One region of the Rheinheimera tilapiae genome, then DNA from elsewhere that is predicted to be linked to it. Evidence: predicted binding sites of a transcription regulator. Region 1 holds the regulator's gene; the other holds the start of a gene.

Evidence for each region. Region 1 encodes LexA, which represses DNA repair genes until DNA is damaged. Its sites were predicted from a motif close to TACTGTNNATATNNACAGTA; they were not measured.
Region 2: the regulator LexA is predicted to act here: its motif matches at 5,089-5,108, upstream of imuA (translesion DNA synthesis-associated protein ImuA).

The regions. Positions count from the first base shown of each region.
Region 1 covers NZ_JBHLXP010000011.1:63,411-71,041, forward strand. The annotation lists gene ctaD (cytochrome c oxidase subunit I) at 1-203, opposite strand, end outside; gene coxB (cytochrome c oxidase subunit II) at 207-1,355, opposite strand; gene lexA (transcriptional repressor LexA) at 1,616-2,248, opposite strand; gene plsB (glycerol-3-phosphate 1-O-acyltransferase PlsB) at 2,403-4,829, shown strand; gene tesB (acyl-CoA thioesterase II) at 4,857-5,732, opposite strand; gene ACFFJP_RS20755 (hypothetical protein) at 5,804-6,106, opposite strand; gene ACFFJP_RS20760 (EVE domain-containing protein) at 6,222-6,683, shown strand; gene ACFFJP_RS20765 (hypothetical protein) at 6,741-6,980, shown strand; gene ACFFJP_RS20770 (hypothetical protein) at 6,990-7,400, opposite strand; gene ACFFJP_RS20775 (DUF885 domain-containing protein) at 7,608-7,631, opposite strand, start outside.
Region 2 covers NZ_JBHLXP010000001.1:1,609,624-1,617,254, forward strand. The annotation lists gene ACFFJP_RS06905 (error-prone DNA polymerase) at 1-2,763, opposite strand, end outside; gene ACFFJP_RS06910 (Y-family DNA polymerase) at 2,763-4,301, opposite strand; gene imuA (translesion DNA synthesis-associated protein ImuA) at 4,383-5,075, opposite strand; gene ACFFJP_RS06920 (DUF3718 domain-containing protein) at 5,368-5,712, shown strand; gene ACFFJP_RS06925 (pirin family protein) at 5,782-6,486, opposite strand; gene ACFFJP_RS06930 (DoxX family protein) at 6,559-7,014, opposite strand; gene ACFFJP_RS06935 (LysR family transcriptional regulator) at 7,184-7,631, shown strand, end outside.

The sequences.
Region 1 (7,631 bases):
AGTTGTAAGCCGGGCTGGAACAGTTCGGCACGGATCACCATAGCCATCGCACCACCAATAAAAAACATGGTCAGCGCAAACAACAGATATAAGGTGCCAATATCTTTGTGATTTGTCGTATAAAACCAGCGTTTCAGACCCGCTGGAGGGTGGTGATGACCATGGTCGGCGTGATGATGTGGATCAGTTGAGATTGTGCTCATGCCTTACTCCTTCTGTCCATTTTTCGCGGCCTGTACATCAGCAGCCTGGACAAGATCGCCGGTATTATTGTCCCAGGCATTGCGCTCATAGCTAATCACCGCAGCAATTTCCTGCAGGCTTAACTGTTTGCCAAATGCCTGCATCGCTGTGCCCGCCTTTCCGTTCAGCACAATGTTGATGTGCGCGGCCTTTTGGTCAGCTAAGGTTGCCATTTTACTGCCTTTGAGCGCTGGGAATACGCCGGGTAGGCCCGTGCCTCCGGCCTGATGACATGCTGCACAATAACCCTGATAAACTTTCTCCCCCAGTGTCATTGCTTCTGCCATTGTCATCTGCATCGACAGTAATTCCTGCTCTGCCGCTTTGAGTTTGGCCAGCCTGGCACCTTCGGCCTCAATCCACTGGTTAAAATCATCCGGAGACTTGGCGACAACTACAATCGGCATGAAACCGTGGTCTTTGCCGCAAAGCTCCGCACACTGACCGCGATAGGTCCCTGGTTCATTCACCTGGGTCCAGGCTTCGTTGATAAACCCAGGGTTTGCGTCTTTTTTCACCGCAAAGGCAGGTACCCACCAGGAATGAATCACATCGTCTGAGGTCATCAGAAAACGAACTTTTTTACCGGTCGGGATCACCAGTGGGCGGTCGACTTCCAGTAAATAATTCTCGTTTTTCTGCAGTTTGTTCTGGATTTGTTTGGCAGGTGTGGCGAGTAGCGAATAATACTCCACCGGGTATTCAAGATATTTGTAGTGCCACTTCCATTGTGAGCCGGTGACCAACACCGTCACATCGGATTTGGTAGTGTCCTCCATCGCAATGAGAGTCTGGGTGGCGGGAATTGCCATTAACACCAGAATAACAACGGGAATTGCAGTCCAAAGCAGTTCAACTTTGGTGCTTTCATGGAATTGCGCAGGCTGCACACCTTTTGCTTTGCGATGATGGACAATGGACCAGAACATAGCTCCAAATACCACAAGGCCAATTCCGCAACAAATGTAGAAAATCGTCATATGCAGGTCATACACCTGCTGACTGATCTCCGTAACCCCCTTGGTCATATTCAGGGGCATTTCTGCGGCAATAGCCGAATCGACACACAACAAGGCCGGCAGCGAGCAACGATTAAACATCGTGTTCGCCACAGCACGTCTCCTCTGTCAGTTTGCATAAACTGTTGCCAGAATCCGACGCGCCCACCACTTTGCATCCCGATTCTGCAACTTATCGTTGTTATTTTTTCCTGTAAGAAACCGCCCTTGGCCTTCTAGTTGACCATTTGTTTTGGCCGGTTCCGCTTAAGAATTAGACAAAATCTGTAAAAAGCCAAGGTGAGAATGAAAAAAAACGCCACAATGTCTAAAACTGTGGCGCTTCTGTATAAATCAATGATTTGTTTTAAAAATCACCAGGTCTGAGTACGGACAACTCCAACGGCTAAACCTTCAATTGCAAAGAACTGCTGGGTTAAGTCTACTTTTATCACATTAAAGTCAGTGTTTTCGGGGTGTAAGTAAACAAATTGTCCATCCTTGCGGAATCGCTTTACTGTGACATCTTCATCAACCCGCGCAACGATCACTTCACCTTGCCTGGCTTCGGTTGTTTTGTGCACAACAAGTAAATCGCCATCAAGAATGCCAATGTCTTTCATACTCATGCCAGATACTTTAAGCAGGAAATCCGCGGATGGATGGAACAGGTTAGCGTCGATCTGATGGTATTGTTCAATATGTTGTGTTGCCAGAATAGGCTGACCGGCAGCAACTCGGCCGATCAACGGCAGCCCCTGAATTTCAGGCTCATTGGCCGCGACTTCAGTGGTATCTTCAATGAGACGGATCCCACGCGATGTCCCCGGCAACATTTCAATAAAACCTTTTTTTGCCAGCGCTTTTAAGTGCTCTTCAGCAGCATTCGCCGACTTAAATCCGAGCTGCGTTGCAATTTCCGCTCGCGTCGGTGGCATCCCGGTCTGGGCCTGATAATCTTTCAGAAGTTGCAGAATTTCGGCTTGTCGTGGTGTAAGTGGTCGCATGATGCTGAATGCCTATACAGTGGATACTGGGAGTATATACAGTGAAAAGCGGCGTGCCAAGCGCCTTACGGCACAATTTACTGGTAAGACCTGAATTTGGCGCTGTTTTTCATTCCGTGCTAAAGTAGCGGGCTGTCGTTTTTGCAGGTTTCTTATGTTCGCCCGACTCACTTTTTTGGCCAGGATGCTTTATTGGCCACTTAAACCGCTGGTGCAGTGCAAAATTGTTGCCGCGCCGCCATCTCAGTCTGCATTAGGTGCAGATAAGCCATTGTTTTACATTACCAAAGTATCTTCGGCCAGCGATCTGGCCACGCTGATGCGTGTCTGCCGGCAACTGGGATTACCTGCACCAGATGACGAAGTACAACTGGGCTCAGTGCGCTTACCGCGTACGCTGTATCTGGAAAATCCGAAAACCCTCAGTGGACATCAACGTCCTTCTGCAGCCCTGCAAATTGGTCAGCAGCTGTTAGAAGCTCATCTTGATCACACACAAGATGCTCAACTCATCCCGGTTTCGATCAATTGGGGCCGCGCTCCAGGTAAAGAGGCCAGTGTTAAAGCCATTATTGGTGAGCAAGCCGCACCAAACTGGCTACGTAAGCTATTGATTGTGCTTATTTCCGGCCGCCATACGCTTGTGCAATTTTCCGATGCATTGTCATTGCGGGACATGGCCGGCCAGTATGGGGCGGCGACTGATACTGCGCATAAGTTGTTGCGGATGGCCCGTTTCCACTTTTATCGCCAACAGCTAGCCGCGACCGGGCCGCGCCAGCCTGACCGTGCAGCCTTGTTTAATGCGTTATTAGGTTCAGCGTCCGTTCGGCAAGCAATTGAAGAAGAAGCGCTGCAGAAACAAATGCCACTGACGGCTGCCCGGCAGGAAGCATTATTGTTACTCGAAGAAATTGCTGCCGATCAACGTGAATCCACAGTGCGGCTTGGCGAGCGTTTTTTACGCTGGTTATTTGGCAAACTCTATACCGGTATTCAGGTTCGCAATAACGAACAAGTACGAGAGCTGGCTCAGCGCGGGCACGAGATAGTCTATCTGCCCTGTCACCGCAGCCATATGGACTATTTGTTGCTCAGCTATGTGATTTATCAGCAAGGTCTGGCGTCACCGCATATTGCAGCCGGTATTAACCTGAATTTCTGGCCCATTGGGAAAGCTTTCCGTCGGGGCGGTGCGTTTTTTATCCGGCGCAGTTTCAGTGGTAACAAGCTGTATTCAACGGTATTTCGTGAATATCTGACGCAGTTATTCCGCAAAGGTTATGCCGTGAAGTACTACAGCGAAGGTGGTCGCAGCCGCACTGGCCGGCTGTTGCAACCGAAAACCGGCATGCTCGCCATGACGATCCAGGCGATGCTGCGTGGCATTGACCGACCGGTCACTATTGTGCCGGTTTATCTCGGTTACGAACATGTGATGGAAGTGGGCACTTATTTACGTGAACTCAAAGGCACTCATAAGGCCAAAGAATCTGCGTTTGGTATTGTCAAAGCCGCAACAAAGCTCAGAAATTACGGTTTTGGCTTTGTAAATTTTGGCGAACCGCTGTCGCTGAATCAGTTTTTGCAACAACAAGTTCCGGACTGGAAAACTGCCATTGACCCGCTGGAACCACCAAGACCTGACTGGCTGAACCCCGTCGTGTCGGTGCTGGCCCATCAGGTGATGCTGCGAATTAATCAGAGCGCTGCCGTCAACAGCGTTAATCTGCTGGCAACCTGTATTCTGGCTGCGCCGCAACAGGTATTGCCAAAGCCGCAACTGTTGGCGCAAATGGAGTTGTATCTGCGATTGTTACGCGACGCGCCTTATCATGCCAATGTGACATTGGCGGCAGGCTCAGCCACGGAATTATTACAGCATGCGGAGCGCTTGCAAAAAGTGCAGATCGAACAAGATGACTTTGGTGCTTTGGTACGATTTGCACCACATGATCAAGTACTGATGAGCTATTACCGTAGTAATATCAGTCATTTGTTTATGATACCCGCTATTCTCGCTACAGCGTTGTTACAACAACCACAGACCAAGCATGCGTTACTGCAATTGACTCAACAGCTGCAGCCATTGCTGGAGCAAGAACTATTCCTGGCCCCTCAGCATCTCGGTAACTATGTTGAAAGCCTGATTCAGTTTATGCAACAGGAAGGTCTGATTGACTGTAACTCGCAAACTGATAGGTTGAGTGTCGCCGAACCACAGCGAGCCAAGCTGGAATTGCTGGCCTGCTTGGCTGATGCGGTCTTGCAAAGGTACAGCATGGTCTTGCAACTGATCCGCGGTGCTGAACCGATGGAACGCGATGCACTGGAGCAAAAAGCACATCAGCTGGCGCTGCGGCTGTCGACGTTACACGGACTGGATTCACCGGAGTTTCACGACAAACGTTTGTTTGTCACGCTGATTAATGCATTGAAAGATCTGGGTTATATCCATGCGGATGCGCAATACAAGCTGCAAATCAGTGAAAGCTTTGACGGCTTAGATCGGCAAATCAGCCAACTGCTCAGTGCTACCGTCAATGCCAGTATCCACCAAATTGGCAGCCAATCCGCCTAGTATCGGTTCGAAGTCACAAATGGGCGATCACTCGCCCTTTGCTTTGTCGTAACTGCGGATCACACCTTCTTGCATGGTCGACGCCACTAAAGTACCGGCGCGGTTAAAAAACTGTCCGCGAACCAGACCCCGGGCGCCGGATGCACTTGGGCTGTCCACCGAGTACAACAACCAGTCGTCGAAGCGGAAATCTTCATGAAACCACATCGCATGGTCAATCGTGGCCACCTGCATATTGGGCGCCATAAAAGACTTCCCATGCGGCTGCAGCGCTGTTGGCAGGAAATTGAAGTCTGATGCATACGCCAATAAATATTTGTGTACACGCAAGTCATCCGGCATCGCGCCATTGGCTTTAAACCAAACGTGGCGTTTGGCCTGACTCACTTGCGGCCTGAATGGATTATGAAATGCCACTGAACGCATCTCGATAGGCTTTTCACAGATAAATTTACTACGGATCGATTCCGGGATTGAAGCAGCATGCTCGCGATAAAACTCCAGATCTGAAACCAACTCTTCAGGTTGAGGCACTTGTGGCATCAAATCCTGATGGGCAAATCCCGGTTCATCAGCCTGAAAAGATGCCGTCAGATAAAAAATTGGCTTGCCGTATTGGATCGCACTGACGCGCCTCGTGCTGAAGCTTTTGCCGTCGCGAATGTTTTCGACTTCATAGACAATAGGCCTGGCTGCATCGCCGGGCCGCAAAAAGTATGAGTGAAAAGAATGGACTTTCCGGTCTTCCGGGATGGTCTCTTTAGCGGCAGACAAAGCCTGCCCCATGACCTGACCACCGAAAACCGCTTTAAACCCCAGGTCTTGACTCTGACCGCGATACAGGCCGTATTCGATAGTTTCTAACTTCAATAGCGACAACAGATCTGACAGTACCTGGCTCATCCGATGTTCCTCAAAATGCTGGATAAGCCACTATTTTGCAGGAACATCGGCCAAAGTGCCAAGTTTCTTACTCAGCCACCACCGCCCAGCGACTGTTGTAAAGTGCGGTCATTGACCATTTGCTGTGCTTGTTTACGCTCATCATTCTGTTGGGCAATTGTTTTACAGACTTTCACGGTACGATTGCTTCCCAACGTTTTTTCTTTGCGGCACACGACTGCGTTTTTGTCCGTGTCTTTATTATATGATTTCACCACCGCAACTTTGACAGGTGCGCTGGTCGTCTTAGCGGCAGATGCGGTTTCTGATGGTGTTGATGTGCAAGCGACCAGGTGTATACAACCCAGCAGCAACATCCATTTAGGCTTGAACATAGTGTTTCCTTGTTATCAATAATGCAACATCTAACTTACCCCGCCTGACCTTGCCGTGCAAGTACGACAGTGATAATTTACCTACAATGATTACAAAATAAGAAATCAGCAGCTTATGTTCTGGGTATTTAAAACTGAACCTGCGGAATGCAGTATTGCAGATATAGAAGCGGCAGGCAGCGCTGGTGTGGTTTGGGAAGGTGTGCGTAACTATCAGGCACGTAATTTCCTACGGGATCAGGTAAAAACCGGCGATATGGTACTGATCCATCATTCCAGCTGTGCTGCTGTTGGTATTGCGGGTGTCGCAACCATTATTGCTGAAGCATTTACCGACCCCAGTCAGTTTGTTACTGACAGCCTCTATTACGACCCTAAAGCCAATGCAGACAAAGCGCCCTGGGTTGCCGTCAGAGTTGGATTTGTCCGGAAATTCCCGCGGATCCTGCCCATGGCAGACCTTCGCGCTATAGCAGGACTTGCAGAAATGCAATTGTTGAAAAAAGGCAACAGATTGTCGATTATGCCGACAACAAATGCAGAATTTGACCTTGTACTTTTGGCGGCGAAGGCTTAGAGTCTAAGGTGCACCTCGAATGAGGATCTGTAGCCGACTTAAGACGGAGTTGTTAACATGGTCGCTGTAGCTGAAGACAGACGCGCAGAAGAAAGAGATCTCAACTACTTTTGGGATCGATTAAATATCGCACAAAAATTTTCGGTGTCTGAGTTACAACGCTTTGGCTACGAACTGGCATTTGTCCGCCGCAGCCCGAGCTTTAGCATGGCTGTGTTGAGATCAGGCGAACGCCTGGCCGCTGTTGATCAGGACGGACAAATCGATACTACCCCAACGATTTCATTCCGAAGTTAAGATTGCAGGTCAATTACTGACACCCGCATGTGTCGGTTTCTGTATATCTTTGTGTGAAAACTCTTTTGTCAACAAAAACATCTGCTGACACATCTGTAAGTACCCTGCAAAATTTTGCTTTTGCCAGCCGTTGATTAAACGACCGTGTTTGCTAATGACGGCTTCGACCGCCGGAAACTCCAAATCTGCATGTAATTTCAGTGCACGCTGCAACGCAGGCTTTAATGCCAGCTGCCGGCTAGACATTTCTTTGCATAGTGTCGGGATCAGCTGGATTGCCAATTCAAAGATATACAATTCCTCTTCAGCCAGACGACTCATGCGCCGGACGCTACCAAGCTGAAGTAACAAAAACTGACTGAATTCCTCAGCCAACTCATAAGTAAATTGCTGAACTTGTGAAGACTCTTGATCTAACATTCTGAACTGAGCTAACAACCGTTTGTGTTCAGATGCGAGGCTGTCGGTCCTGACCAACATCACGACCATTAATACAATGAGACAAACAAAGGCAAGAACCCACCAGACCACAACAATTTTCCCAATCACTGACAGATAATGTACTGAAATTTAACACAAACAGTGGTCAGCCAGCCAGCGCTTACCAACCACTGTTCCCATTCCGCTTTATCTAGCCTGCTCGATATACAA
Region 2 (7,631 bases), on a different contig from region 1:
AAGCTGTTGCCAGGCGTCCGGTGTCGGCAACGGACAAGGCGGGGCTGCCGGTTCGGTGTGCAAATCCAGGCCCAGTTGCTGTAACAATAAAGGCTCAGCGCTTGGTGTCTGTTGTGCTGGCTGGCGTACTGGCTGGCGAACTGTCTGGCGAAACAGCGGCAGTTCATCCAGTCGATCCAGCAATTGCCAGCGACTGGCAAAACGATGGCCAGACAGCGCCTGCAGCGCATCACTGCTGGCCAGTGCGGTCAGCTGGTCTTGTCTTAAGCCGCTTTGTTTCAGGCTGCTGAGGCTATGAAAACCCTCGGCGGGGCGTTGCTGTAATACCGGCAGCAATAAATCCAGTTGCAGCCCTTTGACCTGGCGCAGCCCCAGTCGTAGCGCCGGGCCTGTCGCGGTTGCTTCGATGCGGTGGTCCCAGTCGGAGTGCTGAATGCAGACCGGCAATACCTGCAAACCATGGCGTTTGCCGTCCTGCACCAGCTGTGACGCGGAATAAAACCCCATCGGCAGGCTGTTAAGTAAGGCGGTCAAAAATTCGAGTGGGTAATAACATTTCAGCCAGGCCGAGGTATAAGCCAGCAAGGCAAAACTGGCGGAGTGCGATTCGGGAAAGCCATATTCACCAAAACCACAGATCTGCGCAAAAATCTGTTTGGCGTAAGTTTCGGCATAACCGCGTTGCTGCATACCGTTGATCAGTTTGGCTTCGAATTGCAGCAGTTCGCCGTTTTTTTTCCAGCTGGCCATGGCCCGGCGCAGCTGATCGGCTTCGCCGCCGGAAAAACCGGCCGCGACCATTGCGAGTTTAATTACTTGTTCCTGAAAAATTGGCACGCCCATAGTGCGGCTCAATACCGCTTCGACTTCAGGTGACGGATAACTGACTGGCTCCAGACCATCGCGGCGGCGCAAAAACGGGTGCACCATATCGCCCTGAATTGGTCCTGGCCGAACTATGGCGATTTCAATGACCAGATCATAAAAGCAAGCTGGCTTTAGCCGCGGCAACATACTCATCTGAGCGCGGGACTCAATCTGAAACACCCCTACAGTGTCGGCCTGTTGGATTTGCTGGTATACGGCAGGATCATCACCGGTCTGACTGATTTCGGCCAGCGTCAGCGGCACTTCCCGCTGCAGGTTGATCATCGCTAAAGCTTTACGCAACGCCGACAACATGCCGAGCGCCAGAATGTCGACTTTCATCAGGCCCAGCGTTTCTAAGTCATCTTTGTCCCATTGGATCACTGTGCGATCGGCCATGCTGGCGTTTTCCACCGGTACCATTTCATGCAGCGGGCCGGCGGAAATGACAAAACCACCGACATGCTGGGATAAATGTCTGGGTTTGCCGCGGATTTGCTCCACCAGACTGATCAGCTGCTGCGCCGGCAGGCTGTGGATATCCAGACCATGTTGTGCCAGTTGTTGCCACCAGCTCAGGTCAGGATGGCGCCGGTTCAGTTGTTTCAGCCAGTATTCGAGCTGGGTGATGGCAAACCCCAGTGCTTTACCAACGTCACGGACGGCGCTGCGTAGCCGGTAACAAATCACCGTGGCCGTCAAAGCGGCGCGTTGCCGGCCGTATTTCTGATAGATGTACTGGATCACTTCTTCGCGGCGTTCATGCTCAAAATCGACGTCAATATCCGGCGGCTCATCCCGCTCGCGGGAAATAAAACGCTCAAACAGCACTGAAATTTTCCGCGGATCAACGGCGGTGATTTGCAGGCAATAGCAAACGACTGAATTGGCTGCTGAGCCGCGGCCCTGATACAAAATCTGCTGTTCGCGGGCAAAGCGGGCGATATCGGCGATGGTCAGAAAATAATAGGGATAATCGAGTTCGGCGATCAGCTGCAACTCGTGTTCTATTTGTGCGGCGATCGCCGCAGGCACTGTGTCGCCAAAACGTATAGCGCTGCCTTCCGCCACCAGCTGACGCAGATATTGCATCGCCGTCTGACCGGGCGGCACCAACTCGGCCGGATATTCATAGCGCAGACTATCGAGATTAAACTGGCAGAGCTCGGCGACCCGACAGCTTTGCGCCAGCAAATCCGCATGGAACAAATGCGTCAGCTTACTGATGGGCCTTAAGCAGCGCTCCCGGTTGGCGGACAAATCGAGGCCGACATCTGTGACGGGAAGCCCCAGCCGGATCGCGGTCATCACATCGAGCAGCGGTTGCTGAGCAGCCTCATGCATCAGCACGGCACCGACAGCACAGGCCGGAAGTTCAAACTTGTGGCTCAGCTGCTGGCAATGTTGCTGATAGTCATAATCGCACGCATCCAGCACACGCTGCTGTGCCAGATATAAGCGGGAGCCAAACTGACGTTTCAGCCAGGCGCCCCAATGCTGGTCACTGGCGGGGATGGCACTGGGCAGCCATAGCACCAGGCAGTCCCGGCAGCTTTTTAAATCCCATTCTTCCAGCTGATATTGGCCTTTGTCTGCTCTGCGTCTGCAGTTGCTGATGATGCGGCACAGCTCGGCGTAAGCTTTCCGGTCCGGACACAGCAACAGCAGGCGCAGATCTGCGCCGTAGCGAAAATACGATCCGACAATCAACCGGATCTTGAGTTGCTGTTGTTTGATTTGGCGATGCGCCCGTACCACACCGGCGACGGAACATTCATCGGTCAGCGCCAGCGCCTGATAGCCCAGACTGTCGGCGGTACCAACCAGTTGCTCCGGGCTGGCGGCGGCGCTCAGAAAGGAAAAATGGCTCTGACAAAACAGTTCGGCGTAGTCCATCAGGCAAACACGCCATGCACAAACCACTGCTGTTGTTCTGTGCGGTAAATCCAGAGCCAGCGGCCGTCGGTACTTTGCGCGGTCAGATAATCACGGGCTTCGGACGGCCCCTGCCACCATTGGCTCTGGATCCGCTCCAAACCTGGCTGCAATTGCACTTGCTGTTGCAGCGGCTCTGGTTGTGCGAACAAAAACGCCGGACGGTGTGGAGCTGACAGGCCGGTGAAAGTGTCCGTTGGCGAGTGATCGGCCCCGACTTTATATGTCGCCGGCGTTTGCGCCACATTTCGCGCTGGCATTGGTGCTTGCGCTGGCTGTGGCCGTGCTGGCGGCTTCACGCCTGCGGGTGCAGCGCTTTGCAGCGGGATGCTCACTCCGGCCATTTCCGGCAGATAAGCGGCGACCTGCGCTGGCCGGCAGACCTGGGCGCTGCCGAGTTTGGCTTGCAGCAAGCCAACCAGTTGCAGCGGCGTATATTGGCCACGCCGGCCGGCATACAGGTCGTCGCTGTCGGTATCGCGGCCACAGTATTGACTGGCACTGAGTGCCAGTGCCAGTACCGGTGCGGGCAGTCGTAAGGCTTCAAGTTTCAGCTGCCACAAGTTCAGCCAGCGGCAGGCCAATGCTTCGGCCTGCGGCGACTGCAGTTTCAGCGTCAGGGGCGGTTGATCCCGTAGCGTCAGTTCCAACTGCAGCTGATAACAGAGCTGATCACGGCGTTGCAGATAATGTTGCAGTTGTAGCAGCAGATGCTGCAGCGGTTTATGTAGCTGGGGATATTGCTCTAGCTGGTACAGCAGTTCGAGGCGGGCACTGAACTGCTCCGGTGGCTGATAATACTGTAATAATGGCGGCAGTTTGCCCTGCAGTCGTTGTAGATAGAGGTATAAGTCGGCACCAAAGCGCCGGCTCAACTCTTTTGCTGGCAACTGCAGTAGCTGGCCGAGCTGACTGATGCCGAGGCGCTCCAGCTGGTGAATGGTTGCCGGCGTCACATGCAGAAACGACACCGGACAGCCGCTTAACAGCAACTGTTGTTGCACTTGGGTTAAGGCCGTTTGCCCGGGCTGACTCAGACATAACAGGCGCGCAGCTTCGGCACTTAGCGCAACACCGTATTGATACTGCAACGGCCGTTGTTGCAGCTGTTGGATCAGCTGTTGTAAAAATGCCGGCAGGCCGCCATACAGCTGCAGCATCGGGTCGAGCCGTAACCACAGCGCGTTCGGTGGCGCCTCTGCAATATCGGCGCACAGCTGATAACAATCCAGCGCGAGCATGTCCAGCAGCTGTTGCTCAAGTGCCGGTTGCCACGGCATGACCTGTAACGTCGCGCACATGGCACAGGCTTGTGCCAGCGTCTGGCCGGGTTTGATACCAAGCGACCGCGCCGGTGCATTGGCTTGATGCACGCGCAGATCCTGCGGGTGTAATAACACGGCTGGGTCCAGCGTTGCCGTTTGTTCAGGGCCGATACCATCGCTGTAAAGATCCAGCTGCAACTGTGGGAACAGCAGATATAACCATAATGTTTGCATCAGAGCCCTCCGTTGTCCGGTTGCGTTGTGGTGAACCTTTGCCGCTGTAGCATCAGGCCGTTGCGCTTTTGGTCGTTTGCCTCAGATCGCGACAGCGGCAGTATCATGAACGGGCGCTGGCCCATACTGTGCCGGCCGTTGGACATGCTGCTTTATCAGTCTTGGCCAGCGCGCAGAGAAATTGACAAGTTGCCGGGCACCCGGCCAGCCGCCGCGACGTTTTAATACCCGCACTTCAATACCCTGATCGGCAGGGCTCAGCGCCAGACTAAGGCCTACCGGCAAACTGAGCTGTGCCTGACCGGCGGGACGGAGCAAAAATAATTCGGCCTGGCCTTCTGCGGCAGCTAGTTGCAGGCGCTTCAGCCGGGCGATATCCAATGCGTGCTGCCACAGCAACACTGTGCTGCAACAACCACTTTTCAGGCATTGCTCCGCTGCCCACAACGCATCACGATCTTGTGCTCGCACGTCCAGCAATTGCCATAACGGCAGGCCCTGACTGCTCAAGAAAGGCGCATGCAGCTGAGCCGGTGTGTTGATATACGCCTGTAACTTGCCAAGTCTGGCCTGCTGTTGCAGATAAGGTAATAACAGCCGGAATTCACCAATACCAAAGGCCGTGCGCAGTTCAATCACCTGCTGCGTGGGCCAGCCACCACCAAGAAGCAGATCCAGCTCGGCAAAACCAGTCGGAGCCAAAGCTTGTTGCGCCGGGGGGGCGTCATTCAGGCACCAGATGTGGCCCTGTTGTTTCAAATCGGACAGTTGCATGCCAACACCAAAATACTGTTTATATATACAGTATATGTGTTCTGTTTTATGTCGCAAGAGGGCGGCGGAAAAAATCTGGCGGGCCTTATTGGCTGGAAAATAGCTGCAGCTCTGTAACCAGAGCTGTCCCATTTCTGCTACCGCTGATAAAAAATCTGATAAAAATGAGGCAGATAAATATTTGGCGCCGGTCGCAGTTTGCAGTATTTGTTACAGTCTGCAACCTGTCATTCACAACTAATTTCGGCTGATGTGCGACTCTGTAGATGATGTTGCAAACAGGAGAGCCATCATGCGTATTTTCACCTTTATCGTTTGTTGTATCGTCACTAGTGCAAGCGTTGCCGCCGAACCGCAGTATGTGGCAGCAGACTCGTCAATGGAAACAGCATTATGTATCAGTGCCGCCACCTCAGATCGGCTGGATTTTAAGCAGGACCTGCAACACAATCGCATTCGTCCGGCGGTTGTTGCGAATAAACTGCAGTGTAACGATCAGCCGGTCGCCAATTTTGCCTTGCAAGCCGGTAATACCGCGGTGTATCAGCATCTGAAACAATATGTCAAAGGCCATGTGGATATTCAGGATATCGCTGCAGTGCCCGGGCAGAGTACCGTGATGGTGCGTGGTCGCTGACACTTGCCGGCGATAAAAAACAAAGCCCGCGCAATATTTGCGGGCTTTTTGCTGACAGCGATTTCAGACTTAGGGTAAATCAAACAACAAGGCAAATACCGGTTGCGTACCACTGACAAACTGCCAGTCAGTCAGATCGGCGATTTTCACGCCATCGCCATCCTGCAGCGTGATCTCAGTGTCTGCACTTTTCAGGCTGAGTGGCCCGGAAATCAAGTGTACGTATAGTTTGCGGCCCGCAGCCGCCTGATACTGCAACTGACTCTGGGCATCCAGTCTGAGTTGATACAGCTTTGCATCCTGTTTCAAATGCAGACTGCCGGCTTCACCGGTTTTTGACGCCACCAGCGTCAGACCTGGTGTTTGGGCAAACGGCTTTTGCTGGTAACCTGGTTCACCCCCAACGCTGTCCGGTTCAATCCAGATCTGCAGGAAATGCAGGTTTTTGTCCGGATTGGCGTTAAATTCACTGTGCATAATGCCACGGCCTGCGCTCATCAGCTGAAATTCACCGGCCGGCAGTTCTGCCACTTCACCGGTCGAATCGCGGTGAGCGATGACACCATCCAGCACCAGACTGATAATTTCCATATCACGATGGCCATGGGTATCAAAACCGGCGCCTGGCGCGACCTGATCGTCGTTGATGACGCGCAGGGCGGAGAAGCCCATTTGCGCCGGATCGTAATAACGGCCGAAGGAAAAACTATGGCGGCTTTGTAACCAGCCAAAATTCGCACTGCCGCGTTGGCTGGATTTTCTTAATTCAATCATAAGGTAACTCCTGAAAACCTGTTTAACGAGAAGCCAGGCAACCCGAAGGTTGCCGTCGTATGTAGAGCCGGCTTAAGCCAGTTTTTTCGCCAGCCAGTTATCGATGGCAAAGCGACCAGCGCCGCTGAAGGTCAAAGCCACGCTGATAGCGAGCAGTGACAGGGCAAATTCATAACCGTTGTTGCTCATAAACAGGCCGTTGGCAAAGTGCACGCTGAAAATCGCGACCAGCATCGTGATGGCCAGCACAAAGGCTGCCGGGCGGGTGAGCAGACCCAGGATTAACGCCAGACCACCAAAGAACTCAGCACCACCGGCCATTAATGTCAGTGGAATGCCCGGGGTCAAACCGATGCTTTCCATCCAGCCGGCAGTGCCCTGCAGACCATAACCGCCAAACCAGCCAAACAGTTTTTGTGCGCCATGTGCAGCGAAGATGATGCCGGCTGGGACCCGCAGCGCCAGGCTGGCGATGCTGTTGTTTGAATCTTGTGTGTTTTGTACGAAAGTTTTGATTAAGTTTTTCATTTGTATTGCTCCAATATGCTGTTGAGGTTCTGCTGCATTCGCCGTTACTACCTGCGTTACTGCGTGCGTTCTGCTGCGTTGAGATAAATGTAACCGGCTTGATATTCTGAAAAAAGCGGAATAAATTGACTCTCATGTTCAAAATATTTGAATAAAAGGAGTTCAGCAGATGGCGCTACAGCCAGTGTTAACCCTTGACGCGCTTAGAGCGCTGGATGCTATTGATCGTAAAGGAAGTTTTGCTGCGGCCGCCGAATCCTTATATAAGGTACCTTCAGCGCTGAGTTACACCATCGCCAGGCTGGAAAGCGACCTTGGCGTGCAATTATTTGACCGAAGCCGGCAAAAAGCCCAGCTAACACAAGCTGGTACTCTGTTATTACAACAAGGCCGGCATTTATTGCTGGCCAGCCGGCAATTAGAGGAAGCTGTGCGCCAGCTCGATACCGGCTGGGAGCGTCAGCTGGTGATTGCGGTGGATTCAGTGGTGCCGTTACAGCCGTTGTTTAGTCTGATTGACCAGTTCCATCAGCTCGGCAGGCTGACGCAGATTATGCTGACAGAACAAGTGATGGCCGGTGGTTGGGAAGCGTTACAAAGTGGCCGGGCCGATATAG